DNA from 2 places in the Paenibacillus sp. FSL H7-0690 genome. Region 1 is predicted to be linked to the other one. Evidence: riboswitches for the same ligand, from Rfam matches in the RefSeq annotation. Region 1 holds a riboswitch; the other holds the start of a gene.
The links. Region 1 has a riboswitch for cyclic di-GMP ahead of MHI32_RS05075 (glycosyl hydrolase). Riboswitches for the same ligand answer to the same signal wherever they lie in the genome.
Positions count from the first base shown of each region.

Region 2: another riboswitch for cyclic di-GMP. It lies ahead of MHI32_RS21000 (thiamine pyrophosphate-binding protein); the one in region 1 lies ahead of MHI32_RS05075 (glycosyl hydrolase).

Region 1 is NZ_CP150281.1:1,155,483-1,163,740, forward strand. Features, by position in the region: gene MHI32_RS05070 (sugar phosphate nucleotidyltransferase) at 492-1,865, shown strand; cyclic di-GMP riboswitch class I at 2,002-2,081, shown strand; gene MHI32_RS05075 (glycosyl hydrolase) at 2,094-3,644, shown strand; gene MHI32_RS05080 (glycosyl hydrolase) at 3,796-5,316, shown strand; gene MHI32_RS05085 (discoidin domain-containing protein) at 5,368-8,073, shown strand; gene MHI32_RS05090 (GNAT family N-acetyltransferase) at 8,161-8,258, opposite strand, start outside.
Region 2 is NZ_CP150281.1:4,743,816-4,752,073, reverse strand. Features, by position in the region: gene glpK (glycerol kinase GlpK) at 1-247, shown strand, start outside; gene MHI32_RS21020 (DNA-binding protein) at 268-477, shown strand; gene MHI32_RS21015 (ketoacyl-ACP synthase III) at 554-1,546, opposite strand; gene MHI32_RS21010 (hypothetical protein) at 1,601-1,951, opposite strand; gene MHI32_RS21005 (carboxymuconolactone decarboxylase family protein) at 2,157-2,525, opposite strand; gene MHI32_RS21000 (thiamine pyrophosphate-binding protein) at 2,536-4,176, opposite strand; cyclic di-GMP riboswitch class I at 4,332-4,428, opposite strand; gene MHI32_RS20995 (HAMP domain-containing methyl-accepting chemotaxis protein) at 4,603-5,853, opposite strand; gene MHI32_RS20990 (YafY family protein) at 5,974-6,930, opposite strand; gene MHI32_RS20985 (SDR family NAD(P)-dependent oxidoreductase) at 7,090-7,923, shown strand.

The DNA.
Region 1 (8,258 bases):
CGCAGTAGCAGTAGCATTTGTAGTTGTCATTGTCTCTGTGGTGGCAACTAGTCTTGCTCTTGTAGTTGCAGTTGTTCTTACAGTTGTTGCAGTTGCAGCTGCCTCCCCCGGAGCAGAAACAAATCTATAGAAAAACGTGCTTGCTTCCGGCTGGTACAGCCCGGTACGCACGGATCAAGTATTAAGAAGAAGTTGGTTAGGTTAAGAACGGAAAGGGAATTTGGAACTGTAGAAACGGAGTGTTCGCCCGAAAGATTTCCGTAGGAAAGCTAGCTTCGAAAGCATATGCTATCCTCGGATTTCTACCGCGAGAAGCGGTTCAATCAGGAAATCTGAGGATAACAGCGATCGGAAGTCCAAAATCCCTTGGAGTGGTTTCTACCTAACAAATTTTTTTAGTGCATCCGCTCGAAATAAGGCTAAGTGGAAGCTGACGTTTTGATAACAATTCAAATATGCTCGATTTCCATAATTCAAGGAGGGTTCATTCTATGAAAATGGTACTTCTATCAGGCGGTTCAGGTAAACGGTTATGGCCGTTGTCCAACGACTCACGTTCAAAGCAATTTCTAAAGGTACTTGAAAGCCCTCAAGGTGAACCAGAATCCATGGTACAACGTGTCTGGAGACAGCTGGAGGAAGCAGGGATGGCAGAATCATCTTATCTGGCCACCGGCCGTGGCCAAGTAGAAATGATACAAAGCCAACTGGGAAGTCATGTACCGATTATCGTTGAACCGGAGCGTCGGGATACTTTTCCGGCTATCGCCTTAACAGCTACCTATCTTTATTCAGTGGCAGGTGTTTCTCCAGCGGAGACGGTAGCAATATTGCCTGTTGACCCTTATGTAGAAGCATCTTTTTTCGATACCATAGCTATGCTTGAGGGGACCATGCTGGAAAGTGGAGCAAATCTGGCTCTAATGGGTGTTGTTCCTGAACATGCCTCAGAGAAATACGGATATATTATTCCTACCACCGAAGAGGCGGGGGAAAATGGTTTTATGAAGGTGAGTCACTTTCAAGAGAAACCTGACCGCATACAAGCAGAACAGCTCATCGAGCAAAATGCCTTGTGGAATTGCGGAGTGTTTGCCTTCCGCTTAGGGTACTTGTTAGATATTTTGCAGCGTAAAGGGTTGCCTTTAGGATATGAAGAATTGCAGAAGCAGTATAAGCTATTGTCATCCATCAGTTTTGATTATGAAGTGGTGGAGAAAGAAGAACATATTGTGGTGCAGCCGTATGATGGATTCTGGAAGGATCTTGGAACGTGGAATACGCTGACAGAGGAAATGAGCAGCAAGCATGTAGGAAAAGGTTTTGTGACGGCGGATTCTGAGGGGACTTGCTTGATTAATGAGCTGGACATTCCGATTACGGTAATTGGTGCGAAGGATCTGATCATTGCGGCTAGCCCGGATGGGATTCTAGTTACCCATAAAGCTGAGAGCCCACGGATTAAAGAAGTGCTGAAGACCTTTGAACAAAGACCGATGTACGAGGAACGCCGTTGGGGTCATTACAAAGTTATTGATTATGTGAAATATGATGAAGGCAATGAAGTGCTGACCAAACGGATTTTTATATCCGAGGGGAATAATATCAGCTATCAATTACATCGCAAGCGTAGTGAAATTTGGACAATCGTCAGCGGCGAAGCAAGTATTGTGCTGAATGAGAAAAAACATAATGTGAAGGCTGGGGACGTGGTACGTATACCGGAAGGAACGAAGCACGCGATCCTTGCTTTGACGGATGTTGAGTTTATAGAGGTACAGACGGGGTCTGAATTAGTAGAAGAAGATAACATACGTATTACTTTAGACTGGAATGATATAGAACTACAACAATTCATTTCATAGGTCTAACCTATCTATTTAACCAATTCAAAATTTCTTGAAACAGGTAAATTGACTCAATTATCAAAAAAAGTCATAAAAACACTAAATATATCATTAATTGTCGTCGATACTTACGGTAAGAGAGATTATTTCTCTTAAATTGAAAAGGCAAACCTATCGAAAGGTAGGGACGCAAAGCTATAGGGCCTTCGAAAGAGTGGCAGCCTGGCTACCGAAAGGGAGATTATTTTGAAAGCTTACCGTACGTATCGATTGTTTGGTGCATTTCTGTCACTCGTCCTGTTTCTGACTGCACTTCCGCTTGCTGTTGGAATTTCGCCGTCTGTTGTCATAGCTGCTTCAAATTCTGGAACGCCAGTTACCCCAGGTGCCTCACCTGAAGCCGTAAAGCTGCTTAACTATTTTTACTCGATCTCAGGAAAAGGTATTATTGCCGGTCAACATGACTATTTAGAAAGTCCAGATGAAATTAACAATATGCTGAAGGGAACCAGCGGACAATATGCGGCTCTTCACGGTTATGAAATGGGTGCGATCAGTGGCCAGTCCGAAGCAACGATGGCTTGGCAACGTCAAAATGTGGTGAACAGCGCCATCAACTGGAATAAAGCGGGCGGGATCGTAGCTATGACTTTTCATGCTAACCTGCCGGGCACCTCTTATGACTGGGATAATGTGAAAAAAACACTTAGCCAGAGTGAGTTCGATAGTTACGTTACACCGGGTACCAAGCAATATAACAATCTGATCGCTGAGCTTGATAAGGTGGCCGTCTCTTTAAAAAGCTTGCGCGATGCCAACGTTCCGGTGCTTTGGAGACCCTATCATGAAATGAACGGGAACTGGTTCTGGTGGGGGAAGAAAAATAACTTTTCTAAACTATGGAATATTATGTATGACCGTTTTGTTAACGTTCATAAATTAAATAATTTGTTATGGGTATGGAGTCCGAATGCTCCCAATGTTTGGTCAGATCCTTATGCGCTAACTTATCCAGGTGCTGATAAAGTAGATATTCTGGCAGCAGATATATACGAAAATGATTACCAGCAAAAATACTATGACAGCTTATTGAGTCTAGCCGCAGGCAAACCGATTGCGATCGGGGAGAATGGTGAAATGCCTAATCTGGAGAAGCTTCAGCAATCGCAAAGTAAATGGACGTATATGATGAGCTGGGGAAAAATGCTCTACGAGAATAACAGTGCAGACACAATCAAAACATTTATGAATAGCAACTATACCCTGACCAGAGATAAATTAAATACTGGTCTGGCACCGACACCTAGCGCCGCACCAGCGCCGGCACCTTCTGAAGAAGAGGGGGAGGCAGCAATTCCTCTCGCGAAGGGGCTTGCAGGAGAGTATTACAACAACATGCAATTGTCGGGAGCAGCAGCTCTTAACAGAACTGATGCAATAATCGATTTCAATTGGCGGCAAGGCTCCCCGGATGCCGCCCTCGGGATTGATCGGTTCTCCATACGTTGGAGCGGTAAAATTAAGCCATTATATAATGAGCAATATACATTTTACACTACCTCAGATGATGGTATCCGTGTCTGGGTGAATGGGGAATCCGTGATTGATAGTTGGACTAAGCAAAGTGGTACTGAGCGTAAGGGCACTATAACGCTGAAGGCTGGCCAGCTATATGATATCAAGGTGGAGTATTACGAGAATGAAGGCGATGCGAGAGTCCGCTTGATGTGGGAAAGTGCTAGTCAAGCTAAAGAGACAGTTCCAGCAAGTGCACTTTTTCTTCCGGATGTCTCCTGATTGATGAAAATTAAAGGTCGATCCTTAGTGGCTCTGCGTTATTGCAGAGCTACTAAGCTATAGTCCTCATTAGGTCAGAAGACGATTGTCCGATAACAGGTATGTTTTTAACACCTGTGGAGGCAGTACAGCTACCGAAAGGAGGATTTATTTGCGTAAATATTATAAGAAAAACAGATTGTTGTTTACTATGTTACCGGTCTTTATTATTTTTTCCTTGCTGCCTTGGGGAGAGGTTAAAAGTCTTCCGAAGGCTATGAGTGTATCTTCCTCCCTACCTCCGGCTATACCAAGTAATCCTTCGGCTTCTGAAGAAGCCAAGCAACTGCTAAGTAATTTGGTAAATCTACGTGGCAAAGGGCTCTTGTCCGGCCAGCATGATTATCTAGAAAGTCCAGATGAACTGGTTCATAAGCTGAAGAATACTTCGGGACAAAATGCTGTTCTACATGGTTATGAATTAGGGGCGATTAATAATCAATCCGAAGAGACGATCGCAGAACAGCGGCAAGCTGTTATAGACAGTGCAATTGAATGGCATCAAGAGGGTGGCATTGTAGCGATGACCTTCCATCAGAGCTTACCGGGAACCTCTCCAGAGTGGTCCAATGTAAACAGAAGTCTCAGTCAAGAGAAATTTAATGCTTATGTTACACCTGGGACAGCTCAGTATAAGAGGCTAATCTCAGATCTAGACGAGGTTGCTGGATATTTGGGTCAGCTGCGTGATGCCGGAGTTCCGGTCTTATGGCGACCTTACCATGAAATGAATGGTGGTTGGTTTTGGTGGGGGAAAAAGGACAATTTTTCAGAGCTGTGGAGTATTGTCTATGATCGTTTTGTAAACACACACAAGCTAAATAATCTACTGTGGGTGTGGAATCCGAATGCGCCGAATGAATGGTCAGATCCATATGCTGCATATTATCCCGGTGGGGATAAACTCGATGTTCTGGCTGCGGATATCTACAATAACGATTATAAACAGTCTTACTATGAGGATCTGCTCGCATTGGCCGAGGGTAAACCTATCGGAATCGGGGAGAGTGGGCAACTGCCGAACCCGGATGTATTAACTGAGAAACAAAATAAATGGGTCTATATGATGACCTGGGGAAAATTACTGACAGAAAATAATACGCTACAGTCAATTAAAAGCTTTATGAAAGACTCGTTTATAGTATCAAGAGAGGACTATGTTCTCACAACAGGAGATCCTTCGATAGCACCCGTAACTCCGGTAACCCTAACGGGTTTAACTGGAGAATACTATAACAATACTGATTTAGAGGGAGAAGCGGTACTTATCCGCAATGACCGTAAGATTGATTTTAATTGGCATGGCGGGTCTCCTGCCTCAGAGATAAATGAAGATCACTTTTCTGTACGCTGGAAAGGGAAACTCAAACCCAAATTCAGTGAAAAATATACGATTTCGGCATCCTCTGATGATGGAGTCCGTGTCTGGATTGACGGAAAGCTGATCATCGACAATTGGAAAAATCAAAGTGCAACCCTTCATAAAGGAAGTATCCCACTCACAGCCGGAACGCTTTATGATATCCAAATTGAATATTATGAGAATGAAGGAGATGCCAATCTTCGTTTGCTATGGGAGAGTTCCCGCCAGAAGCAGCAGGTAATTCCACAAGGGGCATTGTTCCTTCCTTAATCTAATGAAATGATAGGGTAAGACATTCCGGAAGAAAGAGAGGACCTATGGATGGGAATAACGAGGAGAATATCTAATAGAAAAAATAAGATATCTGCAAACAAACCATTACTGTTATTACTAAAATTCGCCGCATTAACCGTCTTGTTTCTGTTGTCTGTCTCTGTCTTCGGAACGAATAGGACAAACGATTATAAGGTAGGTGCCAATATACCGAGACTATCTGCAGGAACTGATGCTGCAGCAGAAATACCGGATGGTACTGTGATCTGGAATCTGGGACAACATGATGGCTCAGCAGCTGAATTCGCTGCGAGTGGCACTTCTGGCAGCAAGAAGGAATTTAATGTTACTTCTTCGGTACTCAAATCATCGGCTCTTCAGAGCTTGCCTGCAGGCTTGAATGGAAAGACCCAGCCGGAATTAACGATCACCTATCAGCTAAATAAGATCCCGGAGAATGGGGTCTTATTTAGCGTAGGTATTCTGGATGCTTATAAATCCGTGCCGCAAATGAGTGTGTTCTCCAATCATCAATTGTCGGGAATCATTCAAATTGCGGGCGTTGCTGGCACAGAAAGCGAATATAACTTTCAAAAGACCTATGAATTATATATTCCCAAGGAGCAATTGAAGATAGGAACGAATGAATTGAAGCTGCAAACGTTTCGCTGTTTATATTGCAGTGACAAAGAAGACGAATATTCCTGGTGGACTTGGGATAATCTCCGTTTAGAATCTCTTAACGCTCCAATTTCTGAGCCTATCCATGGCAGCTATACACTGACGGGAACAGTAGTGAATAATAAACAATTTTATTTCGATGAAGGTGCAGTTACGCACTTGCCTTATGTTATCAAATGGCTAGGGATGGCTTATAGCGGGAATGTGATGCGTACTAGCTGTGCCAGTGATGTCGGGAGATCCTGCTCGGATATGATGGAATATTACAAGGTATTACAGGATTACAACATGCAGGCGGTTGCTTTGTATTTGCATACTGGTGATATTAAGCTTAAGGCAGATGGATCGTTGCCTGCTGACGCGGAGAAAAAGCTGACAGATTATTTTGAGCAATATAGCCCCTATTTTCAATATTATGAGGTAGATAATGAGCCGGGATTATTCAATCGTTCTAAGGCAGTGAACCTGGCGATTGCGGACTGGCTGAATAAAAAGGGCAAGCAAATCGCGCCCCATTTACAAACTGTTGCTCCGGGCTGGGCATATTGGCCGAGCTACAGTGAGGATTCTTGCGGTAATCAGAAGGGAACTGGGAAGGAATGTGGAGATCCGGATGGCTGGGAACGTGATCCAGAGCAACGTATGGAGCTGGAGAAGGTTACGGATTTGACCAATGGACATTCCTACGGCGACTCTTATATTTTTAGTAATGGAGGAAGCTTTACTGAGAATTTGAAGACCTTCACTGGCGCAGACAATGGACTCGGCAAAAAAATGCTGACCACTGAATTTGGTACCTCGGACAGTCATGTGGATGCCTATCAATACGGGGCAACGGAGCGGACAGCGGCTGTATTCGACCGGATCATGCGTGCACATATTGGTTATGCGGATATGTTTGTGCAGCATGCTGCTTTTTTTAAGGATTTCAGTTTATTCAAATACGGGTTTAATTTAGAAGAGCATGATCCGGCGACCACAGAGATTTATTATACAAAAGAAAATGAGGATTCACGTGTCAGCATCATGAGAAGGCTCAGTCTTGCCTATGCTACACATGGAGCTCCGCTAACTTATCAAATTGCCAACAAAGATGTGTTAGCCGACAAGCTGGTATATGTTCGGGCCGTGGATACTTCTACATTGAAGCCTCTTGCGGGAAGCGGAGCGACCTCAAATAAGGTGCTGGTTAATTTCGTTAACTTTGAATCTACTCCACAAACTGTGAGTGTAAATGTGACTATGCCGAAAAACGGGGTGTATGAAGGGGAACGTTTTGGAAACGGGGATACGTATGAAAAAGCAAGAAGTTATGTAACAGGTAAAAAGGCTACTCCTACGTTAACCTTTACGGAGACCCTTGCTCCAGGAGAGGCTGTGCAGTATATTTTGCAGCCTTCCTCTGAAGTAAAGCCGTCGGCACCTAAAGGATTCAAAGCCGCAGCAACAAAAGGTTTAGCTGTAAAATTAAATTGGTTGGAGGCACCAGGAGCAAGCTATGAGCTGCTTCGCGCTGAAGGTAGCGGCGGGGAAATGAAGGTGGTGGCCACCGATGTGAAGCTTACAGAATATACGGATCATAATTTACGTGAAGGGACGTTATATACCTACGCGGTAAGGGTATCCGGCTCTAATTTACTGTCCGATAAAGTTCAGATTACAGCCACTGGACTGGTTCCTCTGGATCGTACTAAATGGAAGGTATCCTCAAATGTGAATACGGCAGCATCAGCTCCTAGTCTGGCTATCGATGGGGATCGGCGCACGCGCTGGGATACGGGGAAACATCAGGTATCCGGAGAGTATTTTCAGATTGATCTGGGTGAAGCACATGAAATTGAAAGAATAGATTTGGATAGCACGTTATCACCGTTTGATTATCCAAGAGACTATGTAGTCTATATTTCTGACGATGCTCAAAACTGGAAAAAACTCACGTCTGGAAAAGGTACGAAAGAGCTTACTAAGATATCCTTTTCTAAAGTGAAGACGAGGTATGTCAAAATTGTACAGAACGGAGCCGGCGGGAATTATTGGTCTATTCAAGAGCTACAGGTGTACTCCAGAGAATAAGCAATTATTTGAATTTATATAACTGTTAATAGAGCATACTAAATAACCTCAGCGGGATCCTTCTCCCGCTGAGGTTATTTTTGTGCTTTAAATAAAATGGAGGCCTGACATATAAGGTAAAGGAATTGCCTCTGATTCCTCCAAGGAATCAGAGGTGCGAAGCGGGCTCGCTGGATCAAACAGCA
Region 2 (8,258 bases), 3.3 Mb from region 1:
CCAGTCTGATATCCTGGGCAGTGAGGTTACTAGAACAACCTATGCGGAGACAACAGCTTTGGGTGCGGCGCTTCTGGCCGGGTTAACGTCCGGAGTCTGGACACGTGCCCAGCTAGAGAGCTTCAACAAGGCTGAGAGGGTCTTCTCGCCTGAGATGGGTATAACTGAGCGGGAAGGTCGTTACAACGCCTGGAAGGACGCTGTAGCGCGTACCATGGGTTGGGAGAAGCATGAAGGATATCAGTGATAAAGGAGCTGTATATATCTATGGTTAACGGAACCGAATCTGATCTGCCGGGCGGACTATCTAAGCCGGCGCTTCGAGCCCTGCATGGGGCTGGATATGTTCAGCTTCAACAATTCAGCAAGCTTACTGAAGGAGAGCTTCTGCAGCTACATGGATTGGGGCCAAAGGCGATCGTCCTATTACGGAGTGCTCTCGCGGAAAAGGGGCTCACCTTTGCAAGTAAGTCCTGATGTTGCGTTCATATTTATATTAAAAAGCGGCAAGCTTAGGTGAATCCCTAGCTTGCCGCTTTTTGTTATACAGCTCCTAATATTCAATAACAAATGCTACATTTTGCCAACCGGCGCCCACTGTCCAGAACAGGACTTTATCACCACGTTCGATCTTTCCAGTAGTTACAGCTTTATGTAGAGCAATAAATGGGCTGCTGGTAGAGGTATATCCGAATTCATCCCCTATGTATACCGCTACATTGCGATCAATGCCGACTTTCTTACACATCTCTAAGATATTAGGCAATGAAAACTGTGAGAAGCAGGCTGCTTTAATGGCTTCAGGCGCGATATTGTTGTTAGACAGTAGAGTACGAATAGACTCAGAAGCAGCATCTATGCAAATGGAATCATCAAAAGGAATAAACTTCACATTAAACTCTCCAGCCGCTACACCTTGTTTACCCAGTTTAGCCAGGCCTGCGCACGGGAATTTGGAATTATCGCAAACACAAGGATCCGTTTGGTAGATAGAGTCAATGAAACCGACCACATCCTCAGCTTGTTCAAGAATGACTGCCGCCGCTGCATCACCGAAGTTAGCGTAGTAGACTGGATCATTCTTATCGGCATGAGGGGTTACATAATCGGAGCCGATGACCAACGCTCGTTTAATCCTAGGATTCGCTTGCATTTGACGGCTAACCTGTTCCACAGAAGCCGTCATACCCGCACAATTAGCATTGCTGTCAATGCAGATTGTATGGGATGCGCCTTTGATCAAACGGTGAATCATTAATGAGTTGGTAGGAAAGATATACTCAGGAGTTTGACTTGCATAGGCAATAAGGTCGATATCGGCACCTGTGAGACTACTTTTCTCCAGAACATTCCTGGCAGCCTCAAAAGCCATCGTAAGGGAATTCTCATCCGCATCCTTAATACTATACCGTGTAATACGACCTAATGCGGATAATAGACCTCGAATATCAATGCCTTTTTCGTCAAAATGCTTAATGAAAAAGTCGTTACCAACTATATTGCTGGGATGATAGATATCAATGCCTTTAATACGAATTCCGGTCATAATACGCCTCCAGGAAAGCAGTAAAATGTGGCCTACATATTAAGATTCAAAGATCTAGACTGTAACCGCAGAAATGATCTCGATGTTATCGAGTCCAGCTTTACGGCCAAGACGGGAAAGCTGCATTTTGAGGATCGGGTTATTTTCAAGCGTTAGATTTACTTTTACAAATCCATCATTCTTAAACATTACAAAGCAGCTTTCTAAAAGAGGTACAACATCTGGTGCAGTTACATTTAGCTTTCTGCAGTCGATTTTTAGTTCATAGTCAGCTGGAGTAATTGGATTGATAGTTTGTTGATAAGCTTGAATAGATTTTAGACCATCTTCTTCAGAAAATGTTCCATCCAACTCAATGTTAATAACCTTGTTTGTAGTGTCTGTCTTCAAAACGAAACTTCCCATGCCTAAATCTCTCCCATAGATTGAATTTGTCCAAAACAGTTCGACTGCAATATCCAGCCATGTATATCCATTTAGCTGTTTTATAAAAGTCAAAATTCGACACTATACAGCAAGTAATGGGATATTCCGACTCTATTATAGGCATATTTTTCAAGTGTATGCAATAATAAAGTCGAATTTTGTATATTGTTGTCGAACTGTTGGGTTATTGGATTTCTTCTATGGTTGCAAGCAGGATATTAAAAGCTGTGATGATTCTAGGTGCCCCTATAACGGGTACTAAGTGTAATAGAATACCTTTAAGCTGTTCTACGGTAACTCCAACACGAAGGGCCATGACATAATGAACGCCCAACTGTTCGAATTGACCCATTGAAATTAAAGATGAAATGACTGCGATTTCCTTCCAGTCAGGGGCTATAGTATTACGTTGAAAAATATCGCCATAGGCATTCCCCATAATAAATTCAGCCAAGTCAGGGAAGTGGTCTTTAATTGGAGCTAGTGCTTTTGCGCCATAGTCTCCTGATAGATTCGTGAAGTGGTTGAGACCACTGTTGATATTTTCCTTCATGGTTAGCCTCCTAGTTTAGGTTCAAAGTACGGTGTGCAGTCGGAGGGACTTCATCACGGTCTGTTAGTAGTTCAATAACGGCAACATGGTTTAGAGCTACCGCATCTTTAATTGCAGCTGTGAATTCATCCGCATTCTCACATTTGTAGCCTTTAGCACCTAGAGATTCAGCGAATTTTACGGCGTCCATTGGTACTTCATATAGAGTTCCATCGATACGACCTGTGGTTTTCTCCATACCCTTAAGAGCCATATCTAGTTGCTTATTATTGACCACGATAAAGATGACAGGGATATCTTTGCAGACAGCGGTGTTAATCTCAGCGCCGAGCATCATGAAACAACCATCACCTGTAATGCAGAGGATAGTTTCTTCAGGAGCAGCAACTTTTGCACCAATAGCCATGCCGATCGAATTACCCATGCAAGCAAAATACGCATCAAAAACAAAGCTGCCCGGTTTCTTAACCTTGTACCATTTTGCAGCGTGGAATCCATGACTTCCATCATCAACGAAAATTGAATTATTATAAGGGATCAAATCACTTAAAGTGCTCATTACCGAAGCAAGGGAAAGATTCTTGAGGGTTGGAAGCTCTTCTGAATAATCCGCATCGGCCAAAGCCTCACGTTTGGTGATTGTGTTTGGGTCAATATGATTTAGGCAGTGCACCAAATTATCGCGCAGGTCCCCAGTGACCGGTATCGTTTTGGACAATAGTATTTTTCCGACAAAGGTTGGATCAATATCAAATTGAATTAAAGTTGCTGGATGATTCTCCCGTTTAAGATTACAGATGGTCATATCACTTAAACGTGATCCAAGCACTATAAATAAATCGCTTTTATTCAATAAATCGTCCCCGTGGGTCGAACCGCCAACGCCAATAGGACCATGATAGAGTGGGTGATCCCAGACTATAGCCCCTTTTCCACCTGGAGATGTTACTACAGGAATATTAAAAGTTTCTGCGAGTTGAACAAGCTCTTTATGTGCTCCGGAGCGGTTAATTCCTTTACCCGCAATAATCAAAGGATTCTTAGCAGCTTGAATAGCATCGATGACTCTATCGATATTAGCTTGACTAATTAGAGATTCTCTTTCTGGGATTACTATATTGCATTCTTCCAATACTTCAGTTTGTACATCAAAAGGAATACAAAGATGAACAGGACCCCGTTTGGTCAGGGCCACAGAAATCGCATGATTAAAAATAGTACCAAAGTGATCCCCACGTTCAACCAATTTACTGAACAAGGTGGCAGGTCTGAACATATCAGCTAAATCAGCCAGAAAAGAGGTGGAGTCCTGACATTGAGGAATTCCAAGCTCTGTAATGGATTGGTGGCCGGTAATAAATAGGACAGGTAGGTTGTTAGCTTTCGCATGTGCTGCTGCTGTAAGCAGGTTAGTTCCCCCAGGACCCGAAGTACCAAATGCTACGCCTAGGTTACCCGTTTTCAGCGCATACCCTGCTGCTTCGAATCCGGAGCTTGCTTCATGTCTGCCGGGAATAAATTCAATACCGTAATCCACCATCTTTAGAACTATTGGACAAATGGATTTGCCAATGATCCCAAAAGAATGGGTGACTCCAAGGTTACGTAGTGCTTCCGCCATGTAATCTGCGACTGTCTTCAAAAGAAACACCTCACAAGTTTTTTGATATATATTAGTTATTAATCTACCGAATAGATACGATAGATCAATATACTCAAAAAGTAAAAACCTGTGCTCTATAGTAAGCACAGGTTGGTGGCATAAGGCGCCGCTAAGACTGAACAATAGTTCAGCCGTCCTGGTTCCTCTGCAACCTGGCAATCATGGCCTCAAACGAAAAAATGAGGCTGTAGATCCATGGTTTTGCGTCATCCTCTTTCGAGGATTTTGCCAATATTAATTTATAGTTGATAAGAATAATTTTCCTTTACAATATATTCCTCATTAATTTTTGTCAACATAATCCGCTAAAAAAACTCGAAATTTGACGAAAGTCTTGTCCAAGAGATGAAGTTTTGCCTCGCGAAAAAAACTGCCACCTAAGACTCAGCTTAGGTGGCAGTTGATAGTTTTGAACTAGAATTTAAAGATATGAATGGTTTTTTGCAGATTAAATACGGCCTGGGTCATTTTTTCCGTTTCTTCTGCAACAGACTGCAGGGCATTAATCTGTTCATTCATAGCCGCCGATACCTCTTCTGTGCCAGCAGCGGTTTCTTCGGTGATTGCTGAGATATTCTCAATTGCACTAGAAATTTTCAAGGCACTTTCTAGCATAAGATCACTCTCCGCAGAGAATGAAGAGATTTGCTCGGTAATGTACTGCACGCTTTGTACAATTTGTGCGAAAATATGGGCAGATTGAGTGATCATTTCATTCTGAACCTGCACAACCTCTTCATTGATGGCGATATTATCGATGGCTTGTTTAATATCTGACTCAATGCTGCGGACCAAGCCGAATACTTCTTTTGTGGATGCCGTAGATTCCTCAGCAAGCTTGCGAACCTCTTGAGCTACAACGGCAAAACCCCGACCATGCTCACCGGCACGAGCAGCTTCGATGGAGGCATTCAGTGACAGCAGGTTGGTCTGCTCAGCGATCTCTGTGATGGTCTTGGTGATCATCGTAATCCCGCGGGCATTTTGTGAGAGAGCTTCAATAGTGTCAGCCACTTTTTGTGTAGCCTCTATGTTTTTACGCATGCCTTCAGCCTGTGTATCTACGGATTGGCGCCCTTGCTCAACAAGTTCTAAGGTATGTATTGAACGTCTGTTCATTTCTTTGGTGGAGTTCGTATAATTGGATACTTTGGTCTCAATGTCTTTAATGGATTCTGTCATATCAGCGATATCCGTAGATATTTCATTTGCACCAAGAGCGAGCTCAGTAGAAGAAGAGGCTACTTGTGCCATGACAATTTTCAGGTTCTGGTTCTTATCTTCGATTCCGCGGCTTGCATCCATTACTTGACGGGTGATCTGCGATGCATCGGTCAGAATCTTCTTGAGCTTATCAATCATTGTGTTAAAGGAGCGGCTTACGTCACCCATTGAACCATTTTCGTCCGCTCTGCTAGTGAAATCCCCCTTCGAAATACTGTGAGATACATTAGCAATATCATCAAAAGATGATGTAAGCGTTCTCTCCACAAAGCGAGCAACAGGTAAAGTCAGACCTGCAAGAACAACTACTAGTATAATTCCTACGAGAAATTGACCTAGAATCATTAACGTAACTAAGACAGGAATAGCAAACAGTGCGGCAACGAGGTAACATCCGGCAACAATTCTTTGTTTTAACGGAAGTTTGTGCATCCAGCTCATTGGTAAAATGTCCCCCTTATTAAATTTTATGTATGGTGTTATTATAGGGGATTTATAGGTCATTGGTCTATAGAGAAGTGTCATAAATCTTCTTTAAGTAGTAGATATTTAGAATTCATGTCAAAATTCCTCATATATTGTGGAAATTGTTTTAATAGCAGACTTTACCATCCCTACTAGTTCGGTAGGAGCTAAAACAATAACTGAAGGAGAGAAAGAGAGTACGATACGACAGGCAGATTCTATAGTATTAAACTCGGCCTCCACGTTCATCCACCCAGTATTAGCAGAGGGTTCTACTAAAGTTATAGTTACATATCTTTCACGTTGTAATTCTTTAAGAATAGACTCATTCACCTTTAATTTCACTACATATTTTGGCAGTGCTGCTTTAAAAGCTAAAGTCGATTGTTCCCAGTAGCTTTTTAAATCAAAAGCCTCAGGTCTGACAAATGATTCATTAGTTGCTTCAGCTTGTATTAATCTTGACACGCGAAAAGTCCGCATTTCACCCTCGGTTCGTGCCACTACATACCAAACACCACGTTTTGCGACTAACCCGAGAGGTTCAATGAAACGCTCCTTCATCTCGTCATTCCGTGGGTAAGTGATCTTCACTTTACGGTCTTCCCAAACAGCTTCCTGCAGGACAGATAGGAACGGATATGTCTCGTCGGAAGGGTGCCAGCTGGCACCATCTATATGAATGCGCTGGCTCAGGTAACTGGCTGGATTATTCGGTCTGGATGGGGAAGCAGCCTCCAGCTTAAGCACGGCAGAAGAGAAGTCGTTTTGTATACCCAGATCTTTTAAAATCGAGGAGTCTGCGGACAGCAGCAGAGTAGCAATTTCTGAGGGCTTCATACCCGTTAACGAGGTTCGGTATCCTTCTGTGAGCATCCAACCCCCTTCGCGTCCCCGTTCGGCAAGAATCGGTATTCCTGCTGTACATAAGGCTTCCATATCTCTAAACACAGTTCGTTCAGACACTTCTAAGGTCTGGGCTAGCTCACGGGACGTCATCTTTCCACGATTTTGCAGCAAAAGTAAGATGGATAACAAACGATCGGCTCTCATTAAGGGAACATTCCTCCTCCTAATAAATGTTAGTTAGTTCTTAATTAATTATTATATTATATATGTCAGTTGATGTCATATTAAAGAATTATACTTATATAAGGTAAGGATTAAATACAGAACATTTTGAGAAAAACAAGTGTAGAAAGGATTGAGGACATGACTTTAAAAGGAAAAGTAGCATTGGTTACCGGAGGCAGCAGAGGTGCTGGTAGAGGAATTGCATTGGAGCTGGCAAGGAAAGGTGCATTCGTTTATATTACGGGCAGAACGACAGAGGCTTCTGGCACAGAGCATAGCAAGCGGAGCATTGATAACGTACTTAGGGAAATAAAAGCGGAGGGAGGGTCCGGCAGCGCCATACGATGTGATCATACAAAAGATCAGGAGACAGAGGCGGTCATTCGCCAGATTGCTTCAGAGCAAGGGCGGCTTGATATTTTAGTCAACAATGTATGGGGCGGCAACGATTTACCTATTGAGCAGAAGTCTTTCTGGGAGCTTCCTACAGCGCATTGGGATAATATGTTTAATGCGGGTGTGAGGGCACAGTTGATAACAAATTATTATGCAATTCCATTAATGCGTGAGGCAAAAGCTGGCGGTCTAATCATCCACACAACCTTTTGGGATCATTACAAATATCTTGGAAACTTCTATTATGATCTTTCTAAAAACTCCCTAGTCCGCATGGCCTACGGGTTATCGAATGAGCTTAAAGAGGACAACATTGCAGTTATTCCGCTTACTCCGGGCTGGATGAGGACAGAGGCGGTGTTGGAGAGCATGAACACGGATGAGGAGCATTGGCATGAGGTTGAAGCATTGCAGATGACTGAATCCACAACCTATATCGGTAGAGCAGCCGCTGCTCTAGCAGCCGATCCTAAGGTCATGTCTATGACCGGACAACCGCAGCAGGTTGCTACGCTGGCTGAAAAGTATGGATTTACAGACATCGATGGTCGGACTGTTCCCGCATTCTTAGTCTAAACAGCAAACTTGATCTGTTTGATCCCATTTGTGCGTACGAAGCAGTGTAGGACACAGCTGATCTTAAATGCAGCATTTTCGTATATTAAGAACGCTATCGGTCCCCATAGACGCTATTGATAGGCAAAACACCTGATTTAGCTCTCTTTTTGAGGAATAGTGGCACTGGAGAAACCCTGCTTCAAAGGCGAAATTATTGCATATAGGGTCATCTGGGTCCGTAACCTCAAGGGTGTCCGTAAGCCCCCACTAGGGAACTCGATTCGATATTGTAAATGAAGCCGAAACGGGTCGACGATCAACAACAAAAGCAGCGAAACTCCTATAAGGGGAGG